Regions from separate parts of the Bradyrhizobium sp. MI1.7 genome, predicted to be linked through region 1. Evidence: riboswitches for the same ligand, from Rfam matches in the RefSeq annotation. Region 1 holds a riboswitch; the other holds the start of a gene.
The links. A riboswitch is a leader RNA that binds a small molecule or an ion and turns the genes downstream of it on or off. The one in region 1 is predicted to bind cobalamin.
Positions count from the first base shown of each region.

Region 2: linked by a shared signal. The riboswitch ahead of AC0L3X_RS08890 (TonB-dependent receptor) and the one ahead of AC0L3X_RS14845 (TonB-dependent receptor) in region 1 are both predicted to bind cobalamin.

Region 1 is NZ_JBVVPO010000013.1:36,520-44,415, forward strand. It holds gene AC0L3X_RS14835 (Cj0069 family protein) at 1-751, opposite strand, end outside; gene AC0L3X_RS14840 (GFA family protein) at 912-1,319, opposite strand; gene AC0L3X_RS14845 (TonB-dependent receptor) at 1,458-3,806, opposite strand; cobalamin riboswitch at 4,007-4,214, opposite strand; gene AC0L3X_RS14850 (hypothetical protein) at 4,446-4,811, shown strand; gene AC0L3X_RS14855 (FixH family protein) at 4,914-5,306, shown strand; gene AC0L3X_RS14860 (efflux RND transporter periplasmic adaptor subunit) at 5,391-6,824, shown strand; gene AC0L3X_RS14865 (efflux RND transporter permease subunit) at 6,821-7,896, shown strand, end outside.
Region 2 is NZ_JBVVPO010000006.1:78,679-86,574, reverse strand. It holds gene hydA (dihydropyrimidinase) at 1-1,026, opposite strand, end outside; gene AC0L3X_RS08900 (maleate cis-trans isomerase family protein) at 1,038-1,778, opposite strand; gene AC0L3X_RS08895 (PepSY domain-containing protein) at 1,900-3,321, opposite strand; gene AC0L3X_RS08890 (TonB-dependent receptor) at 3,334-5,706, opposite strand; cobalamin riboswitch at 5,824-6,025, opposite strand; gene AC0L3X_RS08885 (histidine phosphatase family protein) at 6,097-6,669, shown strand; gene cobT (nicotinate-nucleotide--dimethylbenzimidazole phosphoribosyltransferase) at 6,676-7,728, opposite strand; gene cobF (precorrin-6A synthase (deacetylating)) at 7,739-7,896, opposite strand, start outside.

The DNA of each region.
Region 1 (7,896 bases):
CTTCCGGCGGCGGGATCAGCGCCTTGATCAATTGATGCCCGAAGCCCACGACCTCAGCGCCGCTCATGTAGCAGCGGATCATGCCGTCGGGCAGGCGGGGTTGGAACGCCTGGTCGATGATGCAGCCGCCCCATCCGAAATACGGTTCGCAGCGGGCGAGCAAGGCATCGAGCGGCATGTCCTCGGGTAGACTGCCGCGTTGGGCATGCAGCACGCGAACCATGGCGTCCGCGTTGGGCAGGGCCTCCACCTTCCACACCCCTTGGCCACCATTGCCGCGATTTTGCTTGAGCACGCGCGGACCGTTCGCCTGAAGGCGCGAAGGAAATTCGGCGCGGAAGCTTGCGGCGGTGTCATAGCGATGCGTGTCGGCTCCCCAGCCGAGATGACGCGTTCGGTAGAGCACGTCCTTGACGCCCATCTTCAGGATCACGTCGGGATGTGCGCTCACCCATGGCCCTTGCGCCGCAACGTCGCGAAGCAGCGGGTCGAGGGCCTCGCGCGTCTTGCCCTGATGGATCGGATCGACCCAGACGAGCACGCCATCGACGGCGAGCAGTTGATCGCGGACGGCGTCGGCGAAGATCTCGTCGTAGATCACCGGCCGGGCTTCGATGCCGACCGCGGCGAGTGCTTCGAAAACGCGGACGAAGCGGCTGTTTTGTGCCGTCGTGTCCCGGCGCGCGGCAGCGTCGCCGCGGGAGAGGATGGCAACGGTAGGGCGGAGAGGAGGGTGGCGTTCGGTATCCATGCGCAAGCTCCACGAATGGCGTGCTGCGCAGAGCTTGGACCGAGGTCTCACGGGGAGTCTGCTTCGTCCCCACGCCGATCAATCTACGTGAGATCGTCCGGCCGTTGCAAGATGGTGTTTGTGCGGTTCCATCCAGACGGCGAACGCTTCGCGCGCGCCGCTACGGTGGCGGAGGATAGCGGTCGAATGTCGGCAGTTCGTGCGCGCGCTCCATCCATCGAAGGCGCTCTGCGACCTGGATGTGCATCGTCGCCGGTACGGCATCGGGATCGTCGTAGGTCGCGCTCTGGACGTCGATGACCCCGGGTAACATGTCGGCATTGACATAAAACAGGCCGGTTCCGCAGTCGCCGCAAAAGTGCCGCCAGGCATGTTCCGAGGAGTGATACACCTTGGGCTCGCCCTTGGTCACCTTGACGGCATCGTCCGCGTACATCGTCCAGCCGACGACGGGAGCGCCCGCGTGAAGCCTGCAATCGCGGCAGTGACACAGCGCGTGCACGATCGCTTCGCCCTCGACCTGATAGCGGATTGCGCCACAGTGACAACCGCCGGTGATGGTGCTCATGCGTTCCTCCCGATGGAAGCGAGGTTTCGTTGATCGATAGCTCTCGAGACCCGCGGCTTCAACGGCGCAATCGATTTGCGATTGCGTCCTACTGTCGCGTGACACCTCCCGCCACGGCGCGGACGAGGTGATCCGCGACTACCACTTGAACGAAGCCGCGACCTCGTAGCTGCGCGGCGCGCCCAGGATGATCTGGTCGGTGTAACCCGGATCGCCCCAGGCCGCGTAGAGCTTGTTGGTCAGGTTCCTCACGCGAAAGCTGATCCGGGTCTGGTCGACGCCCGGGAAATAGGCTTTTGGAATATCGACGAACGCGTATGCGTCGAAGATCGTGTAGGCGTCCATCGTGACCAGATTGTCCTGGAAGTTGAAGCGGTCGCCGACGTGACGGACGAGGCCGCCGATCTCCACCGGCAGCTTCGTGTCGAAGCGATAGGAGGCGCCGGCGTTGGCGATGAAGTTGGGAACGTTGGGCGGCGTCTTGCCCGAATAGGACTGGAAGTCGCCATTGCCGTCGACATAGGTGAAGTCGATGAAGCGCGACTGCACGAAGGCGACGTTGCCCCATAGTTTCAGGCCCGCGACCGGATTGACCGCGGCGGCAATCTCGACGCCCTTGGAGGCCATCTTGCCGGCGACGTTGAAGAGGATGCCGCTTTCGGGGACGTAGACGTTCTTGCGCTCGATGTCGAAGGCCGAGAGCGTGGCCTCCGCGCGCTTGTCGGCCGACAGCAGCTTCACGCCGGTCTCGTAGGTTCGCGACGTCGTGAGCAGCAGCGGCGTCGTGGGCCTGAGGATGAAGATGTTCGCGACCGTCGGGTCCGCCGCCGTCGCGTACTGGCCGTAAAGCATCACGCCGGGCGCGATGTCCCAGGTGTAGCCGATGCGTCCGGTGACCGGATTGAACGTCTTCGAGAAAGGATAGCTGGCTTTCAGGAGGCCAGTCTCGTCGAAGCGGGTCCGCGACAGCTCGATATTCTCAAAACGGATGCCGCCGATCAGCGCGAAGGTCGAGGTCAGCTTGAGCCGGTCCTCGAACGACAGCGAGGTGGTGTCGAGATGGGTGTAGATCTTCTCGTCGCTGCGCGGGCCGTAGAGGCCGCGGTCCGGATTGAGGAGATCGACGTAGTCATTGAAGAACAACGTGTCCTGCGAGACGTTGAACTGGTTGCTGCTCGCCGCCACGGTGGCGACGAAGCGATTGTCCATTCCGGCGACGTTGGAATTGACGGTGAGGTCGGTGATGTTGCCGTAGAGCCGCTGCGCGTGATCGAGCGCCAGGCGCTCGCGGTAGATGCTCTGCGCGCCTGCGAAATTGCCTACGGTCTGGTCGAACGACGAGATCTCGTTGTTGAACCAGTGCCGGTGGGCGTCATAGCCGTAGACTTGGCTTTTCAGCGAGATGTTGTTGGTGATGTCCCATTGAAAGCCGCTGCGCAGCCAGAGCTCGTTGGCGCCGCTGTGATTGTCGAGCACGTTGTAGTTCGTGGTCAGCGTGCGCGCGTCGATGGTGACCGGGACCGGCGTGCCGCCGCCGAGGTAATAGTTGCTCCAGACGCCGGACACGATGCCGTACGTCGGCACGATGCCCGGCGCGTTCGCCGGCACCAGCGGCGTCCCCCAGTAGAAGCGGTCGTTGTCCTGCCTGTATTCGGTTGCGCCCCAGATCTTCAGGTTCTCGTTGACGCGATAGTTCAGCTGGCCCGAGACGTTGCTGAGCTTCGAATAGGTGTCGTCGATAAAGCCCTTGTTGTTGAAATGGCTGATATCGAAGCGGTAGTCGAGGCCGTTGATCAGCGTGCTGCCGCCCGATCCGTAACCGGCGCGATAGCCGTTGAAGGAATCGTAGGAGGTGAAGGCGTCGTTGACGATTGGTCCGGTGTGCGGCGCCTTGTTCACGTAGTTGATGGCGCCGCCGGTCGCACCGAGGCCCGCCACCAGCGAGTCCGGTCCCTTGATGATCTCGACCTGCTGGAGGCCAGCCACGTCCATGGGACGGCCGGTCATGGTCGACGGCCCGATCGGGATGCCGTTGTAGAGCGTGGAGATCTGGTCGCCGGAAAAGCCACGCATCGAGAAGATGGCGGGCGCGCCGGGCGCATCGCCGCCGGTGACGCCGACTGCAGCCTTGGCGACGTCGGTCGTGGTCCGGATGCCCAGGTCCTGCATCGTCCGCTGACTGATGACCTCGACGGTCGCCGGCATCTCGCGCGCCGTGATGCCGAGCCGGGAGCCGACATCGGTGACGGCTGCCGTGTTGAGCGGCGTCTGCACCGGGCCGCTCGGAGCTTGCGTGGCCGGAACGGCGACAGCAGGGGCGCCACGATTGCGTCCCGCGGCGCGCCGGGCGGCGCGCTGCTTCTGAGTGCCGGGGCTGACGGCAGGAGCCTGTCGCGGCGCAGGCGGCGACACGATCACCGGGCCGACCTCCCGGGAGCGGTTGTCCTGCGCCGCGCTTTGCGCGAGCGCCGCGGACGACAAGGACACCGACGAGAGCAGAGTAATCAGGAAAGCACGCGATAACGCTGGCCTTGCGCCAGCACGGAAATGAAAATGTTGCACAACAACGCTCTGCGGCGACGCAAACAAACCGTCACCGCGGTTGCCTTAGTCATCCACCTTCGCCCCAGGCGGCGGATGCACCGGCTACTTGTCCGACATCAGGGCACCCCGCCCAATGCGTTCGCGCGTGACCATGGCTGGCAGCAGGTTTCCTGGCTCGCGGGTCATCGCCTTCGACCACCTTCCCAGAGGCCCAAGCGGGGCTCCAGTGGTTTGTTTGGTCGTCGACTATCCGCCTACAGTTGCGGGGGCAGCCGCGGAATTGCCCACTGAGGTGGACGCACCGCATTCCCTTGAAGAGTCCTTGCGGACACTACCGATCACGAAACTGGCATCAGGGGATGAGCGCGTCAACATCCGCGCGGGCTGCTGGACGGGCTGGTCGGTCGATGGTGGCCTTGTGTTGCTGTTTTGCACGATAGTCCGAAGGACCGCGTCGAAACGTCCAACCCGGCCTCCGGACCAGCCTGGGTAACGAACGCTTGACCACGATCAATGACTGCCTTTGGTGCCCGAATATGCTACTGAGGCCGAGTTCCGGCCTGACAAAGTAAGTCGATATTGATGCAGTTCGTCCGTACCATCCTGGCAGTCGCCATCGCCATATCCTTGGCGATGCTGCCGGTTGGCGCGTCCGCGGCGAACCTCGCAATGTCGTCGGATGGCATGCAGACGGCCATGCACATGAGCGGCGACGCCGACATGTCGATGGACGATTGTTGTCCCGACATGAAGGGAACAGGCTCCCATAGCGGCGGCTACAAGTGCGGGATGGGCTTCTGCTGCGTCGGTGGGATCATCGCGCTCGGTGATGTCAGGCCCGTGGCGTTCGAGCGTCTCGCCGTCATGGCCAGCACGTTGGCTATTCCCCCGGATCAGGTCGTTTCCTTCCGCGGCGGCAGTCCTCCTTTCCGACCTCCTCGAATCTGATCTCGCAAAGCCCGAGACGCGAGCGGCATGCCTGCTCGCGACGACGACTGACGTGCGCGCTTCACGCGCCACGGCGAAAGATCAATTCATGAGGACAAGACAATGCTTTCCAAAATCCGCACCGCGGCTCTCGCCGCCACCCTTTCGCTTGCCGCTTCAGCCGCGATGGCGGGCGCGGGCGACTACGCCTTCGAGCCCGTCACTCCGCAGATGAGGAAGGGCGAAGACGTCACGCTCGCCGTTCGCCTGACGAACAAGCAGTCCGGCAAGCCGATACCGGACGCAGTCATCTTCAAGACCCGCCTCGACATGGCCCCGGACGGGATGGCCGAGATGGAATCGGCGGTCGCGCCGCTGCCGTCCAGGGAGCCTGGTGTGTACGCCTTCAAGACGGACCTGCCGATGGCTGGCCGCTACCAGATGACGCTGTCCGTGAAGGTGCAGGGCGAACCGGAGACCGTCACCGGCAAGGTGATCGTCACGGCGGTCAAGTGAGCGTTCGGGCGCTGCCCGGCAGCGCCCGACATTCCCCCTTTTCCTTCACACGGACGCGCGCTCCCGGGTGCGCGGATACACGACATGAAAACGCTGCGTCTCCTGACGGCACTTGCGCTGGGCGGCGGCCTGGTCCTGGCCGGCTACTACTGGCATTCGAACGGTGCGGGCTGGCTCGCTGAGGCCGACATATCATCGGCTGCGGCCGCCGCGGAGCGAACTCCGCTCTACTACCGCGATCCAAGCGGCGCGTCGCTCTGGTCTGCGGGTCCGAAGAAGGACGACCGCGGGCGGGACTATCTGCCGGTCTACGACGACGATGGAGCGGCCGTCGCGCCGGCGCTACCGAAGGCGCAAGCGGCTTCGCCGCGAAAAATCCTCTACTACCGCAATCCGATGGGGCTGCCCGACACGTCGCCCGTCCCAAAGAAGGATCCGATGGGGATGGACTATGTCGCCGTTTACGAAGGCGACGACACCGACGACGGCACGGTGAAGCTGTCGCCCGGCAAGATCCAGCGCGCGGGCGTGAAGTCCGAGCCCGTCACGCGGCGCTCGATCCGGGTCTCGGTGAAGGCGCCCGGCACGATCCAGCTCGATGAACGCCGCGTGTCGGTGATCGCGATGCGCGCCGAAAGCTTCGTGCAGAAGGTCGCCGACGTGACCACCGGCACGCGCGTGAAGGCCGGCCAGCCGCTGATGGAAATCTACAGTTCGGCGGTGGCGTCCGCAGCGGCGGAATATCTTGCGACGATCACCTCCAAGACGGTCGGCGGTGTCGAGATGTACGGCCGCGGCTCGCGACAGCGGCTGGTCAATCTCGACGTTCCCGAGTCCGTCATTGCGGAGATGGACAAGACGCACACCGCGCCCGTCGCCATACGCTGGTCTGCGCCGCGCGACGGGGTCGTGCTCGAACGCAATGCGATCGAAGGGATGCGGGCCAATCCCGGCGACGTTCTGTTCCGGATCGCGGACACCTCGGTGGTCTGGGCGCTGGTCGACGTGGCCGAGCGCGATCTCGGCAACATCGCGGTGGGGCAGTCAGTCGCGGTGCGCGCGCGCAGTTTCCCCGGCCGGACCTTCACCGGGACCATCGCCGTCGTCTATCCGCAGGTGAACCGCGACACGCGCACCGTTCGCATCAGGATCGAGCTCGCCAATCCGGACGCGGTGCTGCTGCCCGACATGTACGTCGATGCCGACATCGACACGGCCGATGCCGCGCCCGTCCTGGCGATACAGGACAGCGCGGTGCTCGACACCGGCAGCCGGCAGGCCGTGCTCGTCGACAAGGGGGAAGGGCGTTTCGAGCCGCGGGAAGTCAAGCTCGGCCGTCGCGGCGGCGGCTATGTCGAGGTGCGCCATGGTCTCGCGGACGGCGAGGCGGTGGTGACCTCCGCCAACTTCCTGATCGATGCGGAAAGCAACCTGAAGGCCGCGCTGAAGGGGTTTGGCGAGGCGGCATCCCAGGCCACCGACGCCGGCCCTGGCAATGCAACGGGAGATCACAAATGATCGCCCGCATCATCGCCTGGTCGGCGCGCAATCTGCTGCTCGTGCTGTTCGGCGCCGGCTTCGCGGCCGCCGCCGGCCTCTATGCCCTGGTTCACCTTCCGCTGGATGCGATCCCGGACCTCTCGGATACGCAGGTCATCGTCTACACCGAGTATCCCGGCCAGGCGCCGCAGGTGATCGAGGATCAGGTCACCTATCCGCTGACGACGGCGATGCTCACCGTGCCGAAATCGAAGGTCGTACGCGGCTTCTCGTTCTTCGGCGTCTCCTTCGTCTATGTGATCTTCGAGGACGGCACCGACATCTATTGGGCGCGGTCGCGCGTCATGGAATTCCTGAACGGCGCGGCGTCCAGGCTTCCCGCCGGCGTCACCCCGACCATCGGGCCCGACGCGACCGGCGTCGGCTGGGTCTACCAATACGCCGTCATATCGAAGGAATTGAACCTGGCGGACACGCGCACGATCCAGGACTGGAATCTGAAGTTCGCGCTGGCCAAGGCCGAAGGCGTCGCCGAGGTCGCCAGCGTCGGCGGCTTCGTCAAGCAGTACAACGTGGTCCTCGACCCGCAGCGGATGCGCGACCGCGGCATCAGCATGCAAAAAATACGTGAGGCGATCCGCGCCAGCAACGCCGACGTCGGCGGCCGCACCGTCGAGCTCTCCGAGTTCGAATACGTCATCCGCGGCAAGGGCTACATCAAGAGCATCAACGATCTCGGCAACATCGTGCTGAAGACGAGCAACGGCACGCCGGTGCTGCTGCGGGACGTCGCCAACGTCGAGCTCGGGCCCGACGAGCGGCGCGGCATCGCCGAATTGAACGGCGAGGGCGAGGTCGCAAGCGGCATCGTGCTGCAGCGGTTCGGCGTCAACGCCCTCGACGTCATCGAAAACGTCAAGAAGCGCTTCAGGGAGATCGCGAGCAGCCTGCCGAAATCGGTCGAGATCGTGCCGGTCTACGACCGGTCGAACCTGATCTACGCGGCGATCGATACCCTCAAGCATACCCTGTTCGAGGAGAGCATCGTCGTCGGGCTCGTCTGCATCGTGTTCCTGCTGCATGTCCGCAG
Region 2 (7,896 bases), on a different contig from region 1:
CCAGCGGAACGAGGTGCGGGAATTCGGCGTCAGCTTACCCTTGGGGTCGTCGTAGCGGAACGGGCAGTGATCGGACGAGAAGGTCTGGAACACGCCGGTGGTGATGCCTTCCCAGATCGCCTGCTGGCTTTCGGCATCGCGCGGCGGCGGCGAGCAGACATACTTTGCGCCTGACATGTCCATGTTCAGGCCTTTCATGTCGTCGGCCGTCAGCGTGATGTATTGCGGGCAGGTCTCGGCATGCACCGGCAGTCCGCGCTGCTGGGCCCAGCGCACCTGCTCCATCGCCTCGCGCCCGGAGACGTGCACGATCATGATGGGGACGCCGATCACCTCGGCATGGCTGATGGCGCGATGCGTCGCCTCGCGCTCGACGGCCTGCGGCCGCGAGGTGCCGTGATAATAGGGCGCGATATGGCCCTCGCGTTCGAGCTTCGCGGTGAGGAAGCGGATCGCGTCGTAACCCTCGCAATGGACCATGACCAGCGCCTCCTCGCGGCGCGCGACGTCGAACACTTCCAGCAGCTGCTTGTCGCTGAGCACGAGGTCGTCATAAGTCATGAACACCTTGAACGAGGTGTAGCCATCCTTGACGAGAGCCGGCAGCTCCTGCCCGAGTACGACTGCGGTGGGGTCGGAGATGATGAGGTGGAAGGCGGTATCGATGTAGCATTCGCCCTCGGCGAGCTTGCGGTAGTTCTCGACGCAGGTGCGCAGCGACGTCCCCTTCTCCTGGAGCGCGAAGGGCAGCACCATGGTGTTGCCGCCGGCCGCCGCCGCGCGCGTTGCCGAAGCAAAATCGTCGGCCATCACGACGTCGGGTCCGGAGGCCTGGGAGATGTGGACGTGGCTGTCGATCCCGCCCGGCAGCGCCAGCAGACCCGTCGCGTCGATCTCGCGCGCCGCACCTTCAATGCGGTCGGCGATGCTGACGATGCACCCGTCGCGAATGCCGATATCGGCGCGAAACTCGTCGCTGGCCGTCACGATGGTGCCGCCGCGAATGGCGAGATCGAGCTGCGTCACAGGTGTCTCCGTCACTTGATGATCGCTGATGTCTGGAAGATCCGGCCCCACGCCGCAAGGGCCGCGATGTCGCCACCGGCGAGCTCGAGCGTCCGCCACAGCGTGACCGCGACCGAGTCCAGCACGGCGATGCCCAACTCCCGTTCGAGTGCGGCAGCCAGCGCGGCGCCGTCGAGATTGGTGCAGAGAATGACGACGGCATCGGCACCGTCCGCCGCGACCGCGCGGATCATGTCGGCGATCGTCGCGGGCGTGACCTCACCGAAGGAAAAATTATCGCGCAGGCCGAGATGCCGCTCGGCGTGAGGGGCGATCCCCTCCTCGGCCCAGCCATCGCCGATCCGCCGTTGCACGTCGTCCGTATAGGGTGAGACCAGGCCGACACGTCCGGCGCCGAGCGCGCGGACCGCGTCGATGCAGGCGAGCGTGGAGGTCGTCGCCGGGACATGGGTCCGCGCCGCGATCGCTTCGCACAGGCTCCGATCGCGGTCGATACCGAGCCAGCTTGCCGATGTGCCGTTCCAGGCAATGGCATCGACCTTGGCGTCCGCCAACAGATCCGCCACCGGCAGCATCACCGAGGCATCGAACTGGTTCAGCGCCGCGGCATCGAGCGCGATCTCGGTAACGCGGAAGCGCGAAAAATGAGCGGTGACGCCGGCCACGCCATGCAGCATGGAATTGGTGACGGGCTCCAGCACCGAGTTTGACGACGGGGTCATCATGCCGAGGCGCTTGCGCTGAATTGACATCGATCACGATCGCCCCATTGAGAGAGCGCACCGCTGCGCCCCCTCGGACGATCATCCGCGCCTGCCATCGCCCGCGCAACCCGCAATTTGCATGGCGCATATGATTTGCTCGATACGCAGCTCAAGCCGCGAACGTCGACCGCAAGCGCCGCCAGCCGATCACGATGCCGGTGACGGAAAATGCCAGCCCGAGCAAGCAGAGCCCGACGACCATGATATCGCGCAGACGCGGATGCGCCATGAGAACGGGAAAATCGAGCGTGTGAAGCGCGCCATAGAACCAGCGATAGGCCCGCCGCGAGGCATCCAGTCTTTGCAGCACGCGGCCGTCGGCACCGTCGATGTCGAACCAGAGGTCGCCGCATCGGGAGCGATAGACGGGCGCTCCGGGGACAGCCGAGTGCGCGGGATAGTCGTCATTGTCGGCAAGAACGGACGGGGCGCCACAGTCCGGCGCAAGGCGCGTCGTCAGGTCATGGACATCCTTCTCGCCGAGGAATGCCACCGGCCCGCTGCGGCTCGCCTCCGCCGTTTTGGTCAAGGTCTGACTGGCGAGGCCGATCCGGTCGCGCCGGTAGACGACACCGCTGACGGCGAACCATTCGACTTCGCGAGCCGACGGCTGACCGACCGGAGAGGCCGTCGTCCAGTCAGGCGTGGCATACACCACGCCCGCTTCGGTCGGGGTCAGCTCCCCACGCGAGAACAGCCGGCCGTGATCCATCGAGAGCCAGCCACTGAAACTCCAGGTCAGCACGAAAACGGTCGCGACGAGACCAATGATGTGATGCAGTGCGTGCCACCCGCGATAAGGCGACGAGACCCGACGCCCTCGAATCCTGATCCTGGTAATTCCGAGCACCGCGCCGAGCGTCGCGGCGATAAAAGCCACCAGCGACAATGTCGAGACCACCTGATCCCAAAGGGACCAGTTGCTCCTCAGGACCGTCGGATAGATCCAGTGCAGGACGCTGCCGGCCCAATTCCACCCGCGCTCGCTGCGGGTCGTATCCAGCACGACTTCGCCGGTGCGCGAGGAGACATAGGCCTCGGTTCCGGCCGCATCGCCAAGAGCGACGCGCAACAGAGGCCGGTGTCGATCAAAGCCGTTGGGTACGCTCCATTGATCATAATCCGCGCCCGAAATCATCGCCGCCCGCGCGGCATCGAGCCCGCGTTGCCGGGCATGATCCCGCGCGATACCGACCGCGACGTCGGCGGACGTCACCGATGCATCCCGTCCGTCGGAGGCATGGACCGCGCCCACAAGCGACCGGTCCGACACGACATAGACCGGCCCGTCGCTCCGCTGGACCAGGCGAACGCGCGTGGCGTCCGCGATCTCGCTCGCGGCGACGGCATCCGCGACCGTAATCCTCACCTCTCCGCGATCAACCGGCGTAAGTCCGGAAAAGCGCTCCGCCTCCGTCAATGACGGAAACGGGACAAAGTGCATCACGATTCCGCTCGCGAACCACATCGCGAACAGCAGGCAGAACGCGATCCCGAGCCAGCGATGCAGCAGCACGATCGCGTTCATCATGTGGTCAGCGCCCTACCATTTGAACGCGGCCGAGAGCTCATAGGTCCTGGGCGCACCGAGCAGGATCTGGTCGGGATAGAACGGATCGCCCCAGATCGCGTAGCGCTTGTCGGTGATGTTGCGCACGCGGAAGCCCAGACGGGCCTGGTCGACCGCGTTGAACACCGTCTTCGGGATGTCGACGAAGGCGTAGACGTCGGCGACGGTGTAGGCCTTCATCGTCACGACGTTGGCATCGGTGTTGTAGCGGTCGCCGACATAGCGGCCCGTGATGCCGAGCTCCACCGGCCAGGGCGTGAAGAACCGGTACGACGCACCGGCATTGGCCACGACACGCGGCACGTTCGGCGGCGTGTTGCCGGAGAACGAACCACCGGCAAAATTGTAGTCGGCATAGCGTGCATCGACATAAGCGATGTTGCCCCAGAGCCGCAGGGGATCGATCGGGCGTACGGCCGCGGCGAGCTCGACGCCCTTCGACTCCTGCCGGCCTGCGATGTTGAGCTGCATGCCGCCGGCCGCTGCATAGACGTTCTTGCGCAGGATGTCGTAGGCCGAGAACGACCACTCCGCCCTGTTGTCCCAGAACAGGTGCTTGACGCCGGTCTCATAGGTGCGCGCGGTGGTCAGGTCGAGCGGCTGGGTCGGGCCGAGCAGGAAGATGTTGTTGGCCGAGATATCGGCGCCGGTCGCATACTGGCTGAAGAAGGTCAGGCCCGGAACGGCCTCCCAAGTGTAGCCGATACGCCCCGTCGTCGGGACCCAGGACGTCGAGAACGGGAAGTTCGCCTTTTCCAGCCCGGCGGAGTCGGTCGAGTTGCGGTCAAGCCCGATATGCTCGACGCGCAGGCCGCCGACCAGCGCGAAGGTTCGCGTGAGCTTCAGCCGGTCCTCGAACGACAGCGCTTCGTTGTCGATGCGCGCGGTCTGTTGCTGCGTCGTGAGCAGGCCGTAAAGGCCACGGTCGGGATTGACGAGCGAGACGTAATCGTCCGGGAAGTTGGCCGCGCCTGGCCTGACGAAATCGAGATAGCTGGACGAAAGTGTCGTGACCAGGCGGTTGTCGAAGCCTGCGATATTAGCGTCCCAAATCAGGTCGGTAATGTTGCCGACAAGGCGTTGGCTATGTGCAACATAGAAGCGCTCGCGATCGACCATGTTCGAGTTGGGCAGGCCCGTACTGGCATTGAAAGCCTCGATCTCGTTGTTGAACCAGGTACGCTCCGCGCCATAGGCATAGGCTTGGCTTTTCAGCGTCAGGTCAGGCGCCAGCTTCAGTTCGAAGCCGCCGCGCAGCCACACCTCTTGTGCCACGTTGCGGTTGTCGAGAACGTTGTAATTGGTGTTGAAGGTACGATCGTCGATCGTGATCGCACCGAGCTTCGTTTTGTTGAAGTTCGAGACGTAATTGCCCGAAACAATGCCGCTCGTCGCATGCGAGCCGCTGAAGGCGATCGGTACCAGCGGTGCGCCCCAATAGGCCTTCGAGCGATCTTCCCGGTACTCGATCGCGCCCCAGATCTTGAGGCTGTCGGAGATGCGGTAATTGAGCTGGCCAGACACATCCAACGTCTTGGTATTGGTGTCGTCGGCAAAGCCATTGAGCGAGGCGCGGCTGATGTCGAAGCGGTAGTCGAGCCCCTGCACGTTAGTGCTGCCGCCCGAGCCGTAATGGACGCCGAACGAGTTGAGCGAATCCCAGGAAAAGTCAGCTTCATTCCGGATCGGCCCGGTGTGTGGCTGCTTCGTGATCAAGTTGATTGCGCCACCGGCGGCACCTTCGCCCGACATCAGCGAGGCCGGACCTTTCAAAAATTCCACGGCTGCGAGATTGGCCGTATCCGTGATCCGCGAGGTCATGTTCTGCGGACCGATCTTGATGCCGTTGTAGAGCATGTTGATCTGGCTGTTGGTGAAGCCACGCATGGAGAAAGCCGCGGGCTCGGCCGGATTGTCGCCGGAGGTGACACCGACCGCGCCCTGCGCAACCTCCGACACGGTGCGATAGCCCTGCTCCCGCATGGTCGCGGCCGAGATGACTTCGACGGTCGCGGGTGTCTCCTGCACGGTCAGGCCGAGGCGCGAGGCGCTCTCGGCAACCACATTGGTGTTGAGCGGCGTCTGCGCCGCCGCGGTCGGCACGACGGGCTTGGCCGCGGCCGATGCGGCCGCTGGCCTGCGCGATGCTGCGCGGCGTGGGCTCTGCGCGTCCCGGGCCGCCGGCTTTGCCGGTTTGCGGGATTGGGCGGGCGACACCTCGACCGGCGGCAGCGGCTCGCGGGCCTGCTGCGCCACGGCGGCAGGCAGATCGAGGGTGGCAAATGACGTAAGCGCGGCGGAAGCGAGCAGGAAGCAACGCGGTCGTACAAGACGAATGGAAGACACAGTTCGGGACCTCGGTGTGACGTCAGTGGCACGTCACCGCGAACCAAGGTCCCATCTTCCGGCTTATGAGCCTTCCGATGAAGCCGAATGTCTGTACTCCCCGACCGACATCTTCGCGTGTGACCACGGCTGACGGCAGGTCTCCTGGCTCGCGGGTCAGTACCTTGCATCGCCTTCCCGGGACCGAGATACCCAGTGGCTCGTGACGCAAGATTCGCCGCTTACAGTTGCGGGGGCAGCCGCGGCATTGGGGACAAAATCCCCGCACCGCATTCCCTTTTCATCCCCACTCGGGGAAACCGTCAAAGCCATCTAGGATTACCGACAAGACAGAGTCAATGTGCCGGTGCGACGTTATTACCACAGCGACCAACTTCCCTGGAGATAGGCATGGAAGGCGAGACCTTCCTCTGGCTGATACGGCATGCGCCCGTCGACGGCGCCAAAGGGACGATCCACGCAGCCGACGCGCCCGCCGATCTCGGCGATCGCGTGCAGCTGGAGGCGTTGCGGCAGAGGCTTCCGCCAGATGCTGCGAGCTTGGCGAGCCCGGCGCGACGTACGGTTGAGACGGCGCGCGCGCTGGGACTCGAACCCGCGTTGGTGCCCGAATTCAGTGAGCAGGATTTTGGCGACTGGACCGGCCTGCGGCATGACGAGCTCGCGGCGACCGGCGGCGAGGCCTATGCGCAGTTCTGGAGCAATCCGGCGCGCGGCCGGCCGCCGGGCGGCGAAAGTTTTGAGGATCAGGTCGCGCGCGTCCGGCTGGGTCTCGCGCAAATCGGCGCCGGCTCAGCAACGCTCGTCGTGCACTCCGGCACGATCCGCGCCGCACTCTGCATTGCTCTGGATCTGACACCACAAGCGGCCCTGCGCTTCGTGATCGATCCGTTGTCACTGACCCGGATCGACCGGCTCGCCACCGGCTGGCGCGTCGTCGCGGTCAATCAGCGCGCGGCTTGAGCTGGATCAGGCCGGGCGATCCGGCACGTTGGCCTGCGCGAAGGTCGCCATGCCGTTGTGAAGGCTGCACGCGAGCCGCACCAGCGGCAGCGCGATGGCGGCACCCGATCCTTCGCCGAGCCTGAGATCGAGGCTGATCAACGGCTGCACGTTCAGCGCGCGCAGCACCAGCCGATGCCCCTGCTCCGCCGATTGATGCGACGGCAGCAGGAATGGCTGGCACGACGGGTTCAGCCGCACCGCCGCCAACGCGGCCACGGATACGATGAAGCCATCGATCAACACGGGAATGCGGGCTTGTGCAGCCGCAATGATGGCGCCGCAGATCGCCGAGATTTCGAGGCCGCCGACGGCGCACAGGATCTTTTCCGGCGAAGCACCTGCAACGCCATGCCGCACGATCGCAGCGTCGATCACGCGCGCCTTGTGCGCACGGCCGGCCGCATCGACGCCGGTACCGCTGCCCGCGATCTCCTCGGCACTGATGCCAAGCAGGCTCGCCGCAATCGCCGCCGACGTCGTGGTATTGCCGATGCCCATCTCGCCGAAGATCAGGAGATCGGGCCTGCCGGCGTCTGCGCGCGCGACTGCGCGCTGACCGGCTTCGAAGGCGAATGCCAGCTCCGTGGGGGTGAGCGCGGCTTCCACGCTGAAGTCGCGCGTGCCGCTGCGCGGCTTGTCGGTGACGATTCCTGCCATCTCCTCCTGTGCCAGCGTACCGGCGTCGACGACCTCAAGGTTTGAGCCAAGCTCACGCGCCAGCACCGAGATCGCGGCACCGCCCGAGGCAAAATTCGCCATCATCGCGATGGTCACTCCTTGCGGATAGGCCGACACGCCCTGCGCGACGATGCCGTGATCGCCGGCGAAGACGATGATCGGCACCCGCGCGGCACGCGGCTGCTCGGTCGCCTGCAGGCCCGCAAGCTCGACCGCAAGCTGCTCCAGCCGGCCGAGCGCGCCAGCCGGCTTCGTCAGTTGCGCCTGACGCGCGAGCGCCGCCTCGCGATGGACAGCGGAGACATCGGGGCATTTCCGGGTGACCCATTCAGGGAGCATGCTGCCTCGCTTACGGCCTGCGCTTGAGAATGTAGCTGTCCATGATCCAGCCGTGCCGCTCGCGCGCATCCTGTCGCGCGGCGATGATGTGCGGGCCGATCTCGGCCAGAACGCCCGACATGACGATCTGATCGGGCATGCCGAGATAAGCGCCCCACCAGATGTGCA